Regions from separate parts of the Streptomyces sp. NPDC015171 genome, predicted to be linked through region 4. Evidence: riboswitches for the same ligand, from Rfam matches in the RefSeq annotation. Region 4 holds a riboswitch; each other region holds the start of a gene.
What was found. Region 4 has a riboswitch for thiamine pyrophosphate ahead of ACF073_RS22855 (purine-cytosine permease family protein). Riboswitches for the same ligand answer to the same signal wherever they lie in the genome.

Region 1 (3,455 bases), on a different contig from region 4:
AGCCCCGACGACGGCACCGCGTCCGGCCGCCCGCGCTACACCAGCCCCGACTACACCAGCCCGGACTTCGGCGGCCCGGAGCACCAGCCCGACTAGCGCGCCCGGCGAGCCGAGCGGCCGGGCGGTGTGGTGATGCCACCACCCCGGCCGGCCGCGAGCCCGCGCGCCGCGTCCGCCGGCTCACCGGCCGGCGCGGCGCGTCCACCGCACGTGGTTCAGTCGGCGATCGGCAGATACACCCGGTTGCCGGCCTCCGCGAACTCCTTCGACTTCTGGGCCATGCCCTCCTCGACCTCGGCCCGGCTGCCGCCGTGCTCCCTCCGGATGTCCTGCGAGATCTTCATGCTGCAGAACTTCGGACCGCACATGGAGCAGAAGTGGGCCGTCTTGGCGGGCTCCGCCGGCAGGGTCTCGTCGTGGAACTCCCGTGCCGTCACCGGGTCCAGGGCGAGGTTGAACTGGTCCTCCCACCGGAACTCGAAGCGGGCGTCGGACAGCGCGTCGTCCCACTCCTGCGCACCCGGGTGCCCCTTGGCGAGGTCCGCCGCGTGCGCGGCGATCTTGTAGGTGATCACGCCGGTCTTGACGTCGTCCCGGTTGGGCAGGCCCAGGTGCTCCTTGGGCGTGACGTAGCAGAGCATCGCCGTGCCCCACCAGGCGATCATCGCGGCGCCGATACCGGAGGTGATGTGGTCGTAGGCCGGCGCGATGTCCGTGGTCAGCGGGCCGAGCGTATAGAACGGGGCTTCATCGCAGATCTCCTGCTGAAGGTCGATGTTCTCCTTGATCTTGTGCATCGGGACATGGCCCGGGCCCTCGATCATGGTCTGTACGTTGAAACGCTTGGCGATCGTGTTGAGTTCCCCGAGCGTGCGCAGCTCCGCGAACTGCGCCTCGTCGTTGGCGTCCGCGATCGACCCCGGCCTGAGACCGTCGCCCAGCGAGTACGTGACGTCGTAGGCGGCGAGGATCTCGCACAGCTCTTCGAAGTTCTCGTACAGGAACGATTCCTTGTGGTGCGCCAGGCACCATGCGGCCATGATCGAGCCGCCGCGCGAGACGATGCCGGTCTTGCGGTTGGCGGTGAGCGGGACGTACGGCAGCCGGACGCCCGCGTGGACGGTCATGTAGTCCACGCCCTGCTCGGCCTGCTCGATGACGGTGTCCTTGTAGATCTCCCAGGTCAGTTCCTCGGCCTTGCCGTCGACCTTCTCCAGCGCCTGGTAGAGCGGCACCGTACCGATGGGGACGGGGGAGTTGCGCAGCACCCACTCGCGGGTGGTGTGGATGTTGCGGCCGGTGGACAGGTCCATGACCGTGTCGGCGCCCCAGCGGGTCGCCCAGGTCATCTTCTCGACCTCTTCCTCGATGGAGGACGTCACCGCGGAGTTGCCGATGTTGGCGTTCACCTTCACCAGGAACCGCTTGCCGATGATCATCGGTTCGATCTCCGGGTGGTTCACATTGGCCGGCAGCACGGCCCGGCCCGCCGCGATCTCCTCCCGCACCACCTCGGCCGGAACGTTCTCCCGGACGGCCACGAACTCCATCTCGGGCGTGATCTCGCCCCGGCGGGCGTACGCGAGCTGGGTCACCGCCTGCCCGCCCCGGCCCCGCCGCGGCTGACGCGGGCGGCCGGGGAAGACCGCGTCCAGGTTCCGCAGGCCGCCGCGCGGCGAGGTGTGCTTGATCCCGTCGTCCTCGGGGCGGACCGGACGGCCCGCGTACTCCTCCGTGTCGCCGCGGGCGACGATCCAGTTCTCCCGCAGCGGCAGCAGGCCCCTGCGGACGTCCGTCTCGACGAGAGGGTCGGTGTACGGGCCCGAGGTGTCGTACAGCGTGACCGACTGCCCGTTGGTGAGATGCACCTGACGGACCGGCACCCGCAGGTCGGGGCGCGAGCCCTCGACATACGCCTTGTGCCAGCCGATGGACTTCCCGGCCTCCTGGGACTTCTCGTCCTGGACGGAGGCAGGCGTGCGTGCGTCCTTGTTGGTCATGAGACCTACTCCCTACGCCGGCATTACCCGGTAACAGGTTCAGCGGTCGACGCAGCGGCTTCCGTCTGGCGAGGTTTCCTGTGGAACATCGTTCGTTCCACGTGAAACATCGCGTCTACGGAGGTCAGCGCCCTCTCAGCCCGGTGCTCCGAGCTCCCGCGTGTGCAAAGGTGCCTCCACGCTAGCGTCATGTGTGGCGCGGTGAACAGTGGGCCCCCGCCGTTCTTGCGATGATCTGGCGGTGACCAGGATGGAGCAGTATCCCCAGCAGCCACCCGAGCCACTCCGCCGAGACGGCTCGGGACAGGGCGGCGCACACGGCCACGGAGCCCCGGCGGGCGGCCGTGACACCGGTCCTGGGCACGGGCACGGCCACAGTCACAGTCACAGCCACGGTCCCGCGGCTCCTGTCTCCAAGCACCTGCGCAAGGTCATCGCCGCGGTACTGGTCCCCTTCACCGCCGCGGTCCTGGTCGGCCTCGTGGTGCTCTGGCCCGGGGAGGCCCCGTCCCACAAGCGCACCGGCGTCGGCTTCGACCGGCAGACCCAGCAGGCAACGGTCACCCAAGTCGTCGAGGTCAGCTGCAAGTCGGTCAACGCCTCCGGCGGCACCCCGACCGGCGACACCTCCACCGCCGAGGGCACCTCGGCCCAGCAACAGGCCGACGGAGACTGCAAGAAGGCGACCGTCCGGGTCGACACCGGCAAGGACAAGGGCCGTACGTTCACGGAGATCGTGCAGCCGGACCAGTCGCGCCAGCTGCACCAGGGCGAGAAGGTCGTGGTCGCCTACGAACCCTCGGCCCCGAAGGAACTGCAGTACGCGGTGACCGATGTGAACCGGAAGTTCCCCATGGCTCTGCTCGCGGGGATCTTCGCGGTGGCCGTCGTCGTGGTGGGGCGGCTGCGCGGTGTCATGGCGCTGGTCGCGCTGGCCGTGAGCTTCCTGGTGCTGACGCTGTTCATCCTGCCCGCGATCCTCCAGGGATCGAACCCGCTGCTGGTGGCCGTGGTCGGGGCGAGCGCCATCATGCTGATCGCCCTGTACATGTGCCACGGCCTGTCGGCCCGGACCTCGGTGGCGGTGCTCGGCACGCTGATCTCCCTCGTGCTGATCGGGGTACTCGGCTCGCTGTTCATCGGCTGGGCCGCGCTGACCGGCAACACGGACGACAGCACCGGTCTGATCCATGGGCTGTATCCGTCGATCGACATGAGCGGTCTGCTGCTGGCCGGCGTCATCATCGGTTCGCTCGGTGTCCTGGACGATGTGACGGTCACCCAGACGTCGGCCGTGTGGGAGCTGCACGAGGCCAACCCGTCGATGGGCTGGCGCGGGCTGTACCGGGCGGGCATCCGCATCGGCCGCGACCACATCGCGTCCGTGGTCAACACCCTGGTGCTGGCGTACGCCGGTGCCGCGCTGCCGTTGCTGCTGCTGTTCTCGATCGCGCA
Region 2 (3,455 bases), on a different contig from region 4:
CGGACGTCCACGCGGTCGCCGCCGGCGGTGGCGGTCACTCCTCGGCTTCCATCCAGTGCACGCACTTCAGCTCTTGTCCCCGCAGCTCGTACTTGACGCAGAGCCGGGCCCGGATCACCGGCCGATCGCTGTCCCGGTCATGGAACTCGGTGATGACCCGGCCGCCCTCGATCCGGGAGACTCCGTACTGCCGGGCGTAGTCGACGTCCAGCTCGCGCTCCACGGCGAGACTCGCGAGGGCGTATTTCCCGGCCGCCTCAGGGTGCTTCCTGAACACGTCCGTGATCTCGGCGAAGAACGCGGTGTCCGACGTGGTGTCGTAGCCAGCAGAAGTCACGGCCATCTCCTCGGGCTGTCATGCGGCGGATGTTCCCTGTCTCCAGGCTGCTACGCGGCGCATCCCCGTGCCAGCCGGGCCGAGCGGGCTCGGACGGGCCAGGGCGGCCTCCGGGTGTCGCCGGTCACCCCAGCGGCCGACGGCCCCGGGTCACCCAAGTGGATCTGCGACACTGGTAGCGCCATGCCTAAGCCCGGAGAACTCACATTCGTCGCCCCGCGCGGAGCCAAGAAGCCGCCGCGGCATCTCGCCGATCTCACGCCCGCCGAGCGCAAGGACGCTGTGGCCGAGACCGGTGAGAAGCCGTTCCGTGCCAAGCAGCTCGCGCAGCACTACTTCGCGCGGTACACGCACGACCCGGAGCAGTGGACCGACATCCCCGCCGGTTCGCGCGCCAAGCTCCGGGAAGCGCTGTTCCCCGAGCTGATGACCGTCGTCCGGCATCTGTCCACCGACCAGGGCACCACGCGCAAGACGCTGTGGCGGCTGTTCGACGGGACGCTGGTCGAGTCGGTGCTGATGCGGTACCCGGACCGGGTCACCATGTGCATCAGCTCGCAGGCCGGATGCGGCATGAACTGCCCGTTCTGCGCCACCGGCCAGGCGGGCCTGGACCGCAACCTGTCCACCGCCGAGATCGTCCACCAGATCGTGGACGGGATGCGGGCGCTCCGGGACGGGGAGGTGCCCGGCGGCCCGGCGCGGCTGTCCAACATCGTGTTCATGGGCATGGGCGAGCCGCTCGCCAACTACAAGCGGGTCGTCGGTGCCATCCGCGCGCTCACCGACCCGGCCCCCGACGGCCTCGGGCTCTCGCAGCGCGGGATCACCGTGTCGACCGTCGGGCTGGTGCCGGCCATCCACCGGTTCGCCGACGAGGGCTTCAAGTGCCGGCTCGCGATCTCCCTGCACGCCCCCGACGACGAGCTGCGCGACACCCTCGTCCCCGTCAACACGCGCTGGAAGGTGCGTGAGGTGCTGGACGCCGGGTTCGAGTACGCGGAGAAGAGCGGGCGCCGGCTGTCCATCGAGTACGCCCTGATCCGGGACATCAACGACCAGGCCTGGCGCGGCGACCGGCTCGGCCGGCTGCTCAAGGGCAGGCCCGTGCACGTCAACCTGATCCCGCTGAACCCGACGCCGGGTTCGAAGTGGACCGCGTCGCGGCCCGAGGACGAGAAGGCGTTCGTCGAGGCCATCGCCGCGCACGGGGTGCCCGTCACCGTACGGGACACCCGTGGGCAGGAGATCGACGGAGCCTGCGGTCAGCTCGCGGCCACCGAGCGGTAACCTGGCCGGGTCCACACAACTTCATATTCCGACAGGGGAGCGCCACAGCGCTGAGAGTGCGGCAACCGGGCCGCAGACCCTCTGAACCTCGCCCAGGTCATTCTGGGTAGGAAGTTCGGTCATCACTCAAGCTGTTGCGCCCTGCCCGGCTCCGCCCCGCGGAGCCGGGCAGGGCCGCGTCTCTTCCTGGCCAACCCCCAGGAGGACATCCAGTGCACAACAAGACCCTCACGGCCGCGGCGGTCGGGCTCGGCCTGATCGCGCTGCCCGCCCTGACCGGGTGCGGCTCGGGCGGCACGGCGTCGTCCGACTCCAAGACCGTGACGCTGGTCAGCCACAACTCGTGGGCCGTCTCGAAGAACGTGCTCAAGGACTTCGAGAAGCGCTCCGGGTACCGGGTCAGGGTCCTCGAGGACGGCGACGCCGGGCAGGCCGTCAACAAGGCGATCCTGACCAAGGACCACCCGCAGGGCGACGTCTTCTTCGGCGTCGACAACACCCTGCTGTCCCGGGCCCTCGACAACGGCCTCTTCCAGCCGTACACGGCCAAGGGCCTCGACACGGTCGGCGCCGCCTACCAGCTCGACAAGGCCGAGCACCGGGTCACGCCCGTCGACTACGGCGACATCTGCGTCAACTACGACAAGGCCTACTTCAGCGAGCACAAGCTGGCCCCGCCGCGGTCCTTCGCCGACCTGGCCGATCCCGCGTACAAGAACCTCCTCGTCACCGAGAACGCGGCCACCTCCTCGCCGGGGCTCGGCTTACTGCTCGGCAGCGCCGCGAGCTACGGCGACAAGGGCTGGCCGGAGTACTGGAAGAAGCTCAAGGCCAACGGCGTCAAGGTCGTCGACGGCTGGGAGCAGGCCTACTCCCAGGAGTTCTCCGGCTCCTCCGGGGGCAGGAAGGCGGGCGGCGACCGGCCGCTCGTGGTGTCGTACGCCTCCTCGCCGCCCGCTGAGGTGATCTACGCCAAGAAGCGGCCGAGCACCGCCCCGACGGGTGTGGTGAGCGGCACCTGCTTCCGGCAGACCGAGTTCGCCGGGGTGCTGAGCAACGCCGGCAACCCCGAGGGCGCCAAGGCGTTCGTCGACTTCCTGGTCTCCAAGGAGTTCCAGGAGGACATGCCGCTGAACATGTACGTCTACCCGGTGGTGGGGGGCGCGAAGGTGCCCGCCGAGTTCACCGCGTACGGGCCGGCCGCCGAGCACCCCGAGACCATGGCGCCCGGCAAGATCGCCGCCAACCGCGACCAGTGGGTCAAGACGTGGACGTCGCTCGTACTGAAGTGACGGGCCGTGAGCGGGACCGGCGCGGGAACGCGGCCCGGCTCGGGCTGATGGCCCTGCCGGTCGCGTTCTTCGCGCTGTTCTTCGCCTGGCCGGTGGCCGCGATCGTCGTCCGCGGACTGAAGGCCGACGGCGTCTGGCGGTTCGGGCGGATCGCGGACGTCCTCGCGCAGCCGGACATCCGGCACGTGCTGTGGTTCACCACCTGGCAGGCGCTCGCCTCCACCGCGCTCACCCTGCTGCTCGCGCTGCCCGCCGCCTATGTCTTCGCCCGCCTCGACTTCCCGGGCAAGCAGGTGCTGCGGGCCGTCGTCACGGTTCCCTTCGTGCTGCCGACCGTGGTGGCCGGCAGCGCCTTCCTGGCGCTGGTCGGACACCACGGCCTCCTGGACGAGCTGTGGGGGGTACGGCTCGACACCACGGTGTGGGCGATCCTGCTCGCCCATGTCTTCTTCAACTACGCCGTCGTCGTACGGACCGTCGGCGGGCTGTGGGCCCAGCTCGACCCCCGGCAGGAGGAGGCCGCCCGGATGCTGGGC
Region 3 (3,455 bases), on a different contig from region 4:
ATCGCCAGCGCCGCGTCGGACGCCGTACCGGCCCCCGCGTCCAGAATCACCGGCACGCGCGCGTGCTCCACGATCAACTGGAAGTTGTGCGGATTGCGGATCCCGAGCCCGGAGCCGATCGGCGAACCGAGCGGCATCACCGCCGCACACCCGACATCCTCCAGCTTCCGCGCGAGCACGGGATCGTCGTTCGTGTACGGCAGCACCGTGAACCCGTCGTCGACCAGCGTCTCCGCAGCCTCCAGCGTCTCCACCGGATCCGGCAGCAGCGTCCGCTCGTCGGCGATGACCTCCAGCTTGACCAGGTCCGTACCCAGCGCCTCCCGCGCCAGCCGTGCGGTCAGCACGGCCTCACCCGCGGTGAAACAGCCGGCCGTGTTCGGCAGCACCCGGATGCCCAGCTTCTCCAGCACCGAGAGCACCGAACCGTGCACGGAGGGGTCCACCCGGCGCATGGCGACGGTCGTCAGCTCCGTACCCGAGGTGACCAGGGCCCGCTCCAGCACCTCCAGGCTCGGCGCCCCGCCCGTGCCCATGATCAGCCGGGAGGAGAAGGTCAGTCCACCGAGGACCAGGGGATCGTCGGCCATGGTTCAGCCTCCCTGTACGGCGGTGAGGACTTCGACCCGGTCGCCCTCGGCGAGGGCGGTCGTCGCCCACCGCGTGCGCGGGACGACGGTCTCGTTGACGGCGGCGGCCACCCCGCGCGGCGCCGCGGTGAGCGTCTCCACCAGCGCGTCCAGCGCGGTGCCGGGCACCACCTGACGGGGTTCACCGTTGACCGAGATGGTCAGGGACATGTTCATGCGTGCTGCTCCAGCTTGTCCGTCTCGGAGGTCTGGGAGGTCTCGGAGGAATCCGAGAAATCGGAGGTGTCGGGCGTCCCGTCCGGGGGCGCGGCGCCGAACCGCAACGGGGTGAACGGGCGTGCCGCCTCCGGGAGGTCCCCGGTGGCCAGGACATCCGCCAGCACGTCCCCGGTGACCGGCGTGAGCAGCACCCCGTTGCGGTAGTGCCCGGTGGCCAGCACCAGCCCGGGAAGACCGGACGGCCCGAGCAGCGGCGCGTTGTCGGGGGAACCGGGACGCAGACCGGCCCGGGTCTCGGTGAGCGGCAGCTCGGTGATGCCGGGCACCAGCTCATGGGCGTCCCGCAGCAGCTCGTACACACCGCCGGCCGTGACCGTCGTGTCCCAGCCCAGCTCCTCGCTGGTGGCGCCGACGACCAGTTCGCCGTTCTCCCGGGGCACCAGATAGACATGGCTGCCGCGCACCACGGCCCGCACGGTCCGGCTCAAGAACGGCGCGTACCGGCGCGGCACGGTCAGCCGCAGCACCTGCCCCTTGACCGGCCGCACCGGAGGCAGCAGCTCGTCCGGCACGCCCGCCAGGCGCCCGCTCAGGCTGCCGGCCGCGAGCACCACCTGCGCCGCGCGCAGCCCGGTGCCGTCCGCCGTGGTGACCCCGACGGCCCGGCCCGCCGCCACATCGAGCCGCTCCGCCCAGGCGTGGTGGAACACCACACCGGCCCGCTCGCACGCGGCCACCAGGGCCGCCGCGAGCCGGCGCGGGTCGATCTGGTGGTCGCCGTCGACCCGCAGCCCGCCGCGCACCCCCGGCGCGAGCATGGGTTCGAGGCGCCGGCACTCCCGCCCGGACAGCCACTCCGAAGCCAGCCCCGAGCGCTGCTGGAGCGCGTGCAGTTCGCGCAGATGGGCGCGGTCGTCGGCGTCCAGCGCGACGGCGAGCGTGCCGCAGCGGCGGTAGCCGAGGTCGTGGCCGGTCAGCTCGGTCAGCTCGGCCGCGAACTCCGGATAGCGGCGGGCCGACTCCAGGTTCAGGGCGAGCAGCCTCTCCTCGCCGTAGTGCAGCTCCGTGACCGCGGCCAGCATCCCGGCCGCGACCTGCGCGGCCCCGCCGCCCGGCGTGGGATCCACCACAGCCGTGCCGAGCCCGCGCTGCGCCGCGCGCCAGGCCGTGACCAGACCGATGATTCCGCCCCCGATGACGAGGACGTCGGAGGTACGTGACGACATGGGCGTTCAGCCCCTCCCTTCGCCGGCATGACCCGGATCAGGTTCGTACGGTCGGAGGCCGCCAGCCTCCCTCTCAGCCCGGTGCGTCCGGGCTCCCGCGAGTGCTTGTACGGTGGCCACCCTAGCCCTCCGCCCGCCCCGCTCGTAAGGGAGCCCCGCCCCATGGCCAGGTCGCTCGACGGACTCACCCTCGCCCCCGTGGCGGACCAAGCCCCAGGTCAGGTGGGTACGCGCACCCGGTTCGCGTACCACGAGAAGGACGGCCGGATCTGGGCCGAGTACGCCGGCGGCGACGTCGTACGGGGCCACCTGGTCGGCACCCGCGAGGGCGACCGGCTCGACTTCCGGTACGTCCAGCTGAAGACCGACGGGACGACCGCCTCGGGGCACTGCGTGTCCGCGGTCGTGGAGCTGCCGGACGGGCGGGTGCGGCTGGAGGAGACCTGGGAGTGGGAGTCCGGCACGGGCTCGGGCACCAGCGTCGTGGAGCAGGTCACCGAGCACGCCCCCTGACTGACAGATCGTCAATTGTCTATGGTGATCGAGTGAGCGAGCAGACAGCGCAAGAGGGCACGGCACCGGGGCGGCGCGTGGTCGTCGTCGGCGCGGGCATGGCCGGCGTGCAGACCGCGGTCGCCCTGCGGGAACAGGGCTTCCGGGGCGGCGTGAGCGTCATCGGCGCCGAGCCGCACCAGCCGTACGACCGGCCGCCGCTGTCGAAGGCCGTCCTGCTCGGCAAGGCCGAGGACTCCGCCTTCGACGTGGACTTCGAGGTCCTCGGGGTCGAGCTGCGGCTCGGCTGCGAGGTGCACGGCGTGCGCCCCGCAGAGCACGAGCTGGACACCGAGTCGGGCCCGGTGCCGTACGACGTCCTGGTCCTGGCCACCGGCGCCGAACCGATCACCCTGCCCGGCACCGAGGGCGTGCCCGGGGTGCATCTGCTGCGCACCCTGGACGACGCCGAACGGCTGCGGCCCGTGCTCGCCCGGCAGCACGACATCGTGGTCGTGGGCGCCGGCTGGATCGGCGCCGAGTTCGCCACCGCGGCCCGCGAGGCCGGCTGCGCGGTGACCGTCGTGGAGGCGGCCGGCCGGCCGCTCGCCGGCGCGCTGCCCGCCGAGGTCGCCGCGCCCATGGCCGCCTGGTACGCCGACAGCGGTACGGAACTGCGCACCCACGCGCGCGTGGAGCGCGTCGAGCCCGGCGCCGTGGTGCTGGCCGACGGCACCCGGCTGCCCGCGGGCGCCGTCGTCGTCGGTATCGGCGCCCGCCCCGCCACCGCCTGGCTCGCGGGCTCCGGCGTCGAGCTGGGCGCGCACGGCGAGGTGCTCGCGGACGCCCGCCTGCGCACCTCCCTGCCGGACGTGTACGCCGTCGGCGACTGCGCCTCCTTCCCCTCGGCCCGCTACGGCGAGCGGCT
Region 4 (3,455 bases):
GTCGCGAGGAACGCCACGGGGTAGGCGAGGTCGGCGCCGTGCAGGGCCCGGGCGACCGGACCCACGTACAGGCTGGTGCTCATGAACGGCGCCGCGGCGGCGAACCCGACGACGAAGGCGGTGAGAGCCGGCCACCACGGCTGCGGCTCCGCCTCCTCCGCCCGCAGGTCGATCGGCCGGCCGCCGCGCGCCCTCTTCCGGGCCGCCCAGTCGACGATCACGATCGCGACGAACGCGGGGATCCAGTAGCCGACGAACAGCAGCACGTTCTGGAAGCGGGCCGTCGTGTCGGCGGCGTGCATCCACAGCACCAGCGGAAACCCGAGCAGCGCGGCGAGCGCGGCGGCGACCGGCCGCGGCACCCGCACGCCGACGGTCTGCAGCGCCAGCGACCCGCTGTAGTCGTTCATGGCGTTGCTGCACAGCGCCGCGAGAGCGACCGCGAGGAGCCCGAACGCGCCGAGCGCACCGCCGCCGAGCAGCCGGTCCACACCACGGGCGCTCTGGTCGGTGAACTGCGCGGCCCCCCACAGGCCGAGCGCCTGTACCGCGACGAAGGACACGCCGACACCGAGCAGGGTGCACCAGAACATGCGCGTCCGGGATGCCGTTCGTGGCAGGTAGCGGCTGAAGTCGCTCGCGTAGGGGGCCCACGAGAGAGCGAGACTCAGAGCGATGGCGCAGGTCAGCACGAACGCGCCGGCCCGATCGGCGCCGTGCACGGTCGTGGCCGTCGTGGGCTGGGTGCCGTGCGCGAGCTTCACCGCCAACGCGACGAACGCGACGGCGAGCGCGAAGGTCATCACCGTCTGCAACCGGTGGATCGCCTCGTACCCGATCACGCCCAGCACCCCCTGGGCCGCCAGCATCACCAGGACACCCAGCCAGAAGGGCCAGCCGCACAGCTGGGCCAGCGCGTCCCCGCCGAACAGGCCGATCAGCGCGTCCCAGGCGATGGACGACAGCCACTGCAGAGCGCCCGGCAGGGCCACGGCCCGGCCGAAGGCCAGCCTCGCCAGCGGCAGCTGGCCCGCTCCGGTCTGGCTTCCCCAGGTCCCCAGATAAGCCGTGGGCACCGCACCGACCACGGTGCCGAGCACCACGGCCAGCAAGGCGGTGGCGAAGTCCAGACCGAGGGCCGCCCCGACGGTGCCGCTGAACACGCCGGTCATCGTCAGGTTCGGGGCGAACCACACGGTGAAGAGGCGCCGGGGACCGCCGTAGCGGGCGTCCTCGGGCACCGGTGTGATCCCGCGCGTCTCCACCCGCAGATCGCCGGGGGCCGCCGGCATCCGGCCGTCGAAGACGCGTCGCACCTCGGCGACGGCCGTCTCTTCATGGGCGTACGGCAACGACATACGACATCCCTCCGCCAGTCCTAACTGGTTCAGGTTCAACGGGTGTGATCTCAGCCCCCGTGCGGGGGCACCCCGTGTCCAGGTACGCCGGCCAGAATAGCCCGGATCGGTGGCCGGTTCCGGCCGGGGTGAGGGGGGCCGCGCGGACCGGGTGACCGCGATCCCGACACGGCGAGCGCGGCGGCCCCTCCGAGAGCCGGGCCGGCTCCACCCCGCGTCCCGGCGGTGCGCACCGCGCTCGGCAGCTTCGGACCGGCGGGACGGGGCCCGGGACAGAGGGGACGGGCCCCGGGACCGGCGGACGGGCCTTCACTCTCGGAGACGAGGTTCGACCTCGACCCGGCCCGCCGCGAGGGTGGGCATCCGGCGACTCGCCGAGGACGGCGGATGGGGGGGACGAAGTCAGGAACGCGCCCTCGCCGGTGCGCTGTTGTAGGCCTGCGCCCGCAGGGCCGGGCGGCCCGAGCGCAGGGCCTCGGCGGGCCAGGACAGAGTGACCGTGCGCGACTCGCCGAGGAGGAGCCACAGGTAGTTGTCGCTGTACAGGGTCGGCAGGACGCGGCCCTCGCCCCGGCCGTCCAGCAGCGAGAGACGGACCATGGCGGCGACGGCGGGGCCGCGGTTGCGGACGGTGGCGGTCAGCTGGTGACGGGGGCCCGTGCGGGAGAGGCTCGTGACCGAGACCGACAGCTTGACCTGCCGCACCGTGTTGAGCGCTCTCATGTCCTCCGGAGTGCGGTGACGCCAGTAGGTGTTGCGGGACAGCACCCGGCCCCCGCTGTCTTCGAGGGTGCGCCGCAGCAGGTGCAGGGCGGGCACGTCGTCCGGCCGTCCGGCGGTGAACGCCGGTGCGGTGGAGGACGGGGCGATGTCGAGCCTCGCGGACCTCGGGGTGCCCAGGGGGCGGCCCGCGAGGTCGTGGGCGCGGGCCGTGACCGTGACGCCCTTCATCGCGGTGGCGGTGTGGTTGACCGCGAGGACCTGCCACTTCAGCGGGTCCGCCTGGACATGCAGGGGCTCGCAGGCGCTGCGGGCGCCGTAGTAGGTGCCGTTGACGTCGAAGTCGTAGTCGCACGTCTGCCAGACCGTGCTGTGCCAGGCCGGGTGGGACAGGTGGTCCTCGTACTGCGGGGACCAGCGGGTGCCGGGGCCGCCGTCGGTGGCGTGGGCGGCCGGGTGGTCGTGGTCCTCGGTCGAGGCGGTGGCCGTGCGGTGCCGTGCGAGGTCCGTGCCCGGGTTCCGGCTGTCGATCACGGACAGGGACCACAGCGAGTTGCCCCAGCTCGTGTTGCGCAGGCCGCAGCTGATCCGCAGGTACCGGCTGGTCCGTGCGGTGAACTCCGCGACATGGAGACTGGCGTCGCCGTTGTCGCAAGGCAGGGGTACGGCGGTGTTGTCGACGGTCTTCGCATCGGTCCAGGTGGAGTCGTCGGAGGAGACCTGCACCACGAACCGTGCCGCGTAGGCCTGTTCCCACACGAGGTCGACGCGGTCGAAGGACTGCTGGAAACGTTGTCTGACAACGTTGCCAACGGCTGATCCGTGCCGCCGCCCCTGTCAAGGCTCGCGACAGGATCGGGGGGTGACCGCAGCGATCACTGACGGGACGTCATGTGCCCGGCGCTCGCCTCGGGGTGACCCGTCCGCCGTCTCCGCCCCGTTCGCGTCCGTCGGCTCAGACGAGGAAGGTGGGCTGCTCGGTGATGCCCAGCAGGCTGCGGCCGTAGATCTCCCGGCCGAGGTCGGGGTTGACGACGCCGTGGCGGGACGCGGTGCCCAGGTCGCGCCAGATCCGCTGGAGGGGGTTGGCCAGGGCGAAGGCGCTCGCACCCGACACGGAGACGAGGCGGTCCACCGCCTCGCGGCTGCGGATCGCGGCGACGGCGGTGTCCATACGGACCCGGGCCCGCTCACCGACCGTCAGTTCCCGGCCCTCGGCGGCGGCGTGGTCGAGGTCGTCGGCGGCCCGGTAGGCGTGCAGTCGGGCGGTGTCGACGAGGGAAGCCGCGTCGGCGAAGGCGAGCTGGACGCTGGGCGAGTCGGCGAGGCGCGCGTAGACGGTCAGGGCCATCGGCTTGCGGGCCGCCGTGGCGAGGG

Region 1: another riboswitch for thiamine pyrophosphate. It lies ahead of thiC (phosphomethylpyrimidine synthase ThiC); the one in region 4 lies ahead of ACF073_RS22855 (purine-cytosine permease family protein).
Region 2: another riboswitch for thiamine pyrophosphate. It lies ahead of ACF073_RS25140 (thiamine ABC transporter substrate binding subunit); the one in region 4 lies ahead of ACF073_RS22855 (purine-cytosine permease family protein).
Region 3: another riboswitch for thiamine pyrophosphate. It lies ahead of thiO (glycine oxidase ThiO); the one in region 4 lies ahead of ACF073_RS22855 (purine-cytosine permease family protein).

What each region holds. Positions count from the first base shown of each region.
Region 1 is NZ_JBIBUO010000010.1:201,161-204,615, forward strand. It holds gene ACF073_RS26540 (hypothetical protein) at 1-96, shown strand, start outside; gene thiC (phosphomethylpyrimidine synthase ThiC) at 216-2,000, opposite strand; TPP riboswitch at 1,993-2,170, opposite strand; gene ACF073_RS26550 (YibE/F family protein) at 2,251-3,455, shown strand, end outside.
Region 2 is NZ_JBIBUO010000009.1:240,501-243,955, forward strand. It holds gene ACF073_RS25130 (hypothetical protein) at 35-343, opposite strand; gene rlmN (23S rRNA (adenine(2503)-C(2))-methyltransferase RlmN) at 521-1,627, shown strand; TPP riboswitch at 1,651-1,758, shown strand; gene ACF073_RS25140 (thiamine ABC transporter substrate binding subunit) at 1,840-2,919, shown strand; gene ACF073_RS25145 (ABC transporter permease) at 2,967-3,455, shown strand, end outside.
Region 3 is NZ_JBIBUO010000013.1:226,585-230,039, reverse strand. It holds gene ACF073_RS30895 (thiazole synthase) at 1-590, opposite strand, end outside; gene thiS (sulfur carrier protein ThiS) at 594-806, opposite strand; gene thiO (glycine oxidase ThiO) at 803-2,035, opposite strand; TPP riboswitch at 2,033-2,144, opposite strand; gene ACF073_RS30880 (hypothetical protein) at 2,198-2,548, shown strand; gene ACF073_RS30875 (NAD(P)/FAD-dependent oxidoreductase) at 2,581-3,455, shown strand, end outside.
Region 4 is NZ_JBIBUO010000008.1:199,711-203,165, reverse strand. It holds gene ACF073_RS22855 (purine-cytosine permease family protein) at 1-1,358, opposite strand, end outside; TPP riboswitch at 1,348-1,443, opposite strand; partial or broken gene ACF073_RS22850 (hypothetical protein) at 1,761-2,861, opposite strand; gene ACF073_RS22845 (acyl-CoA dehydrogenase family protein) at 3,034-3,455, opposite strand, start outside.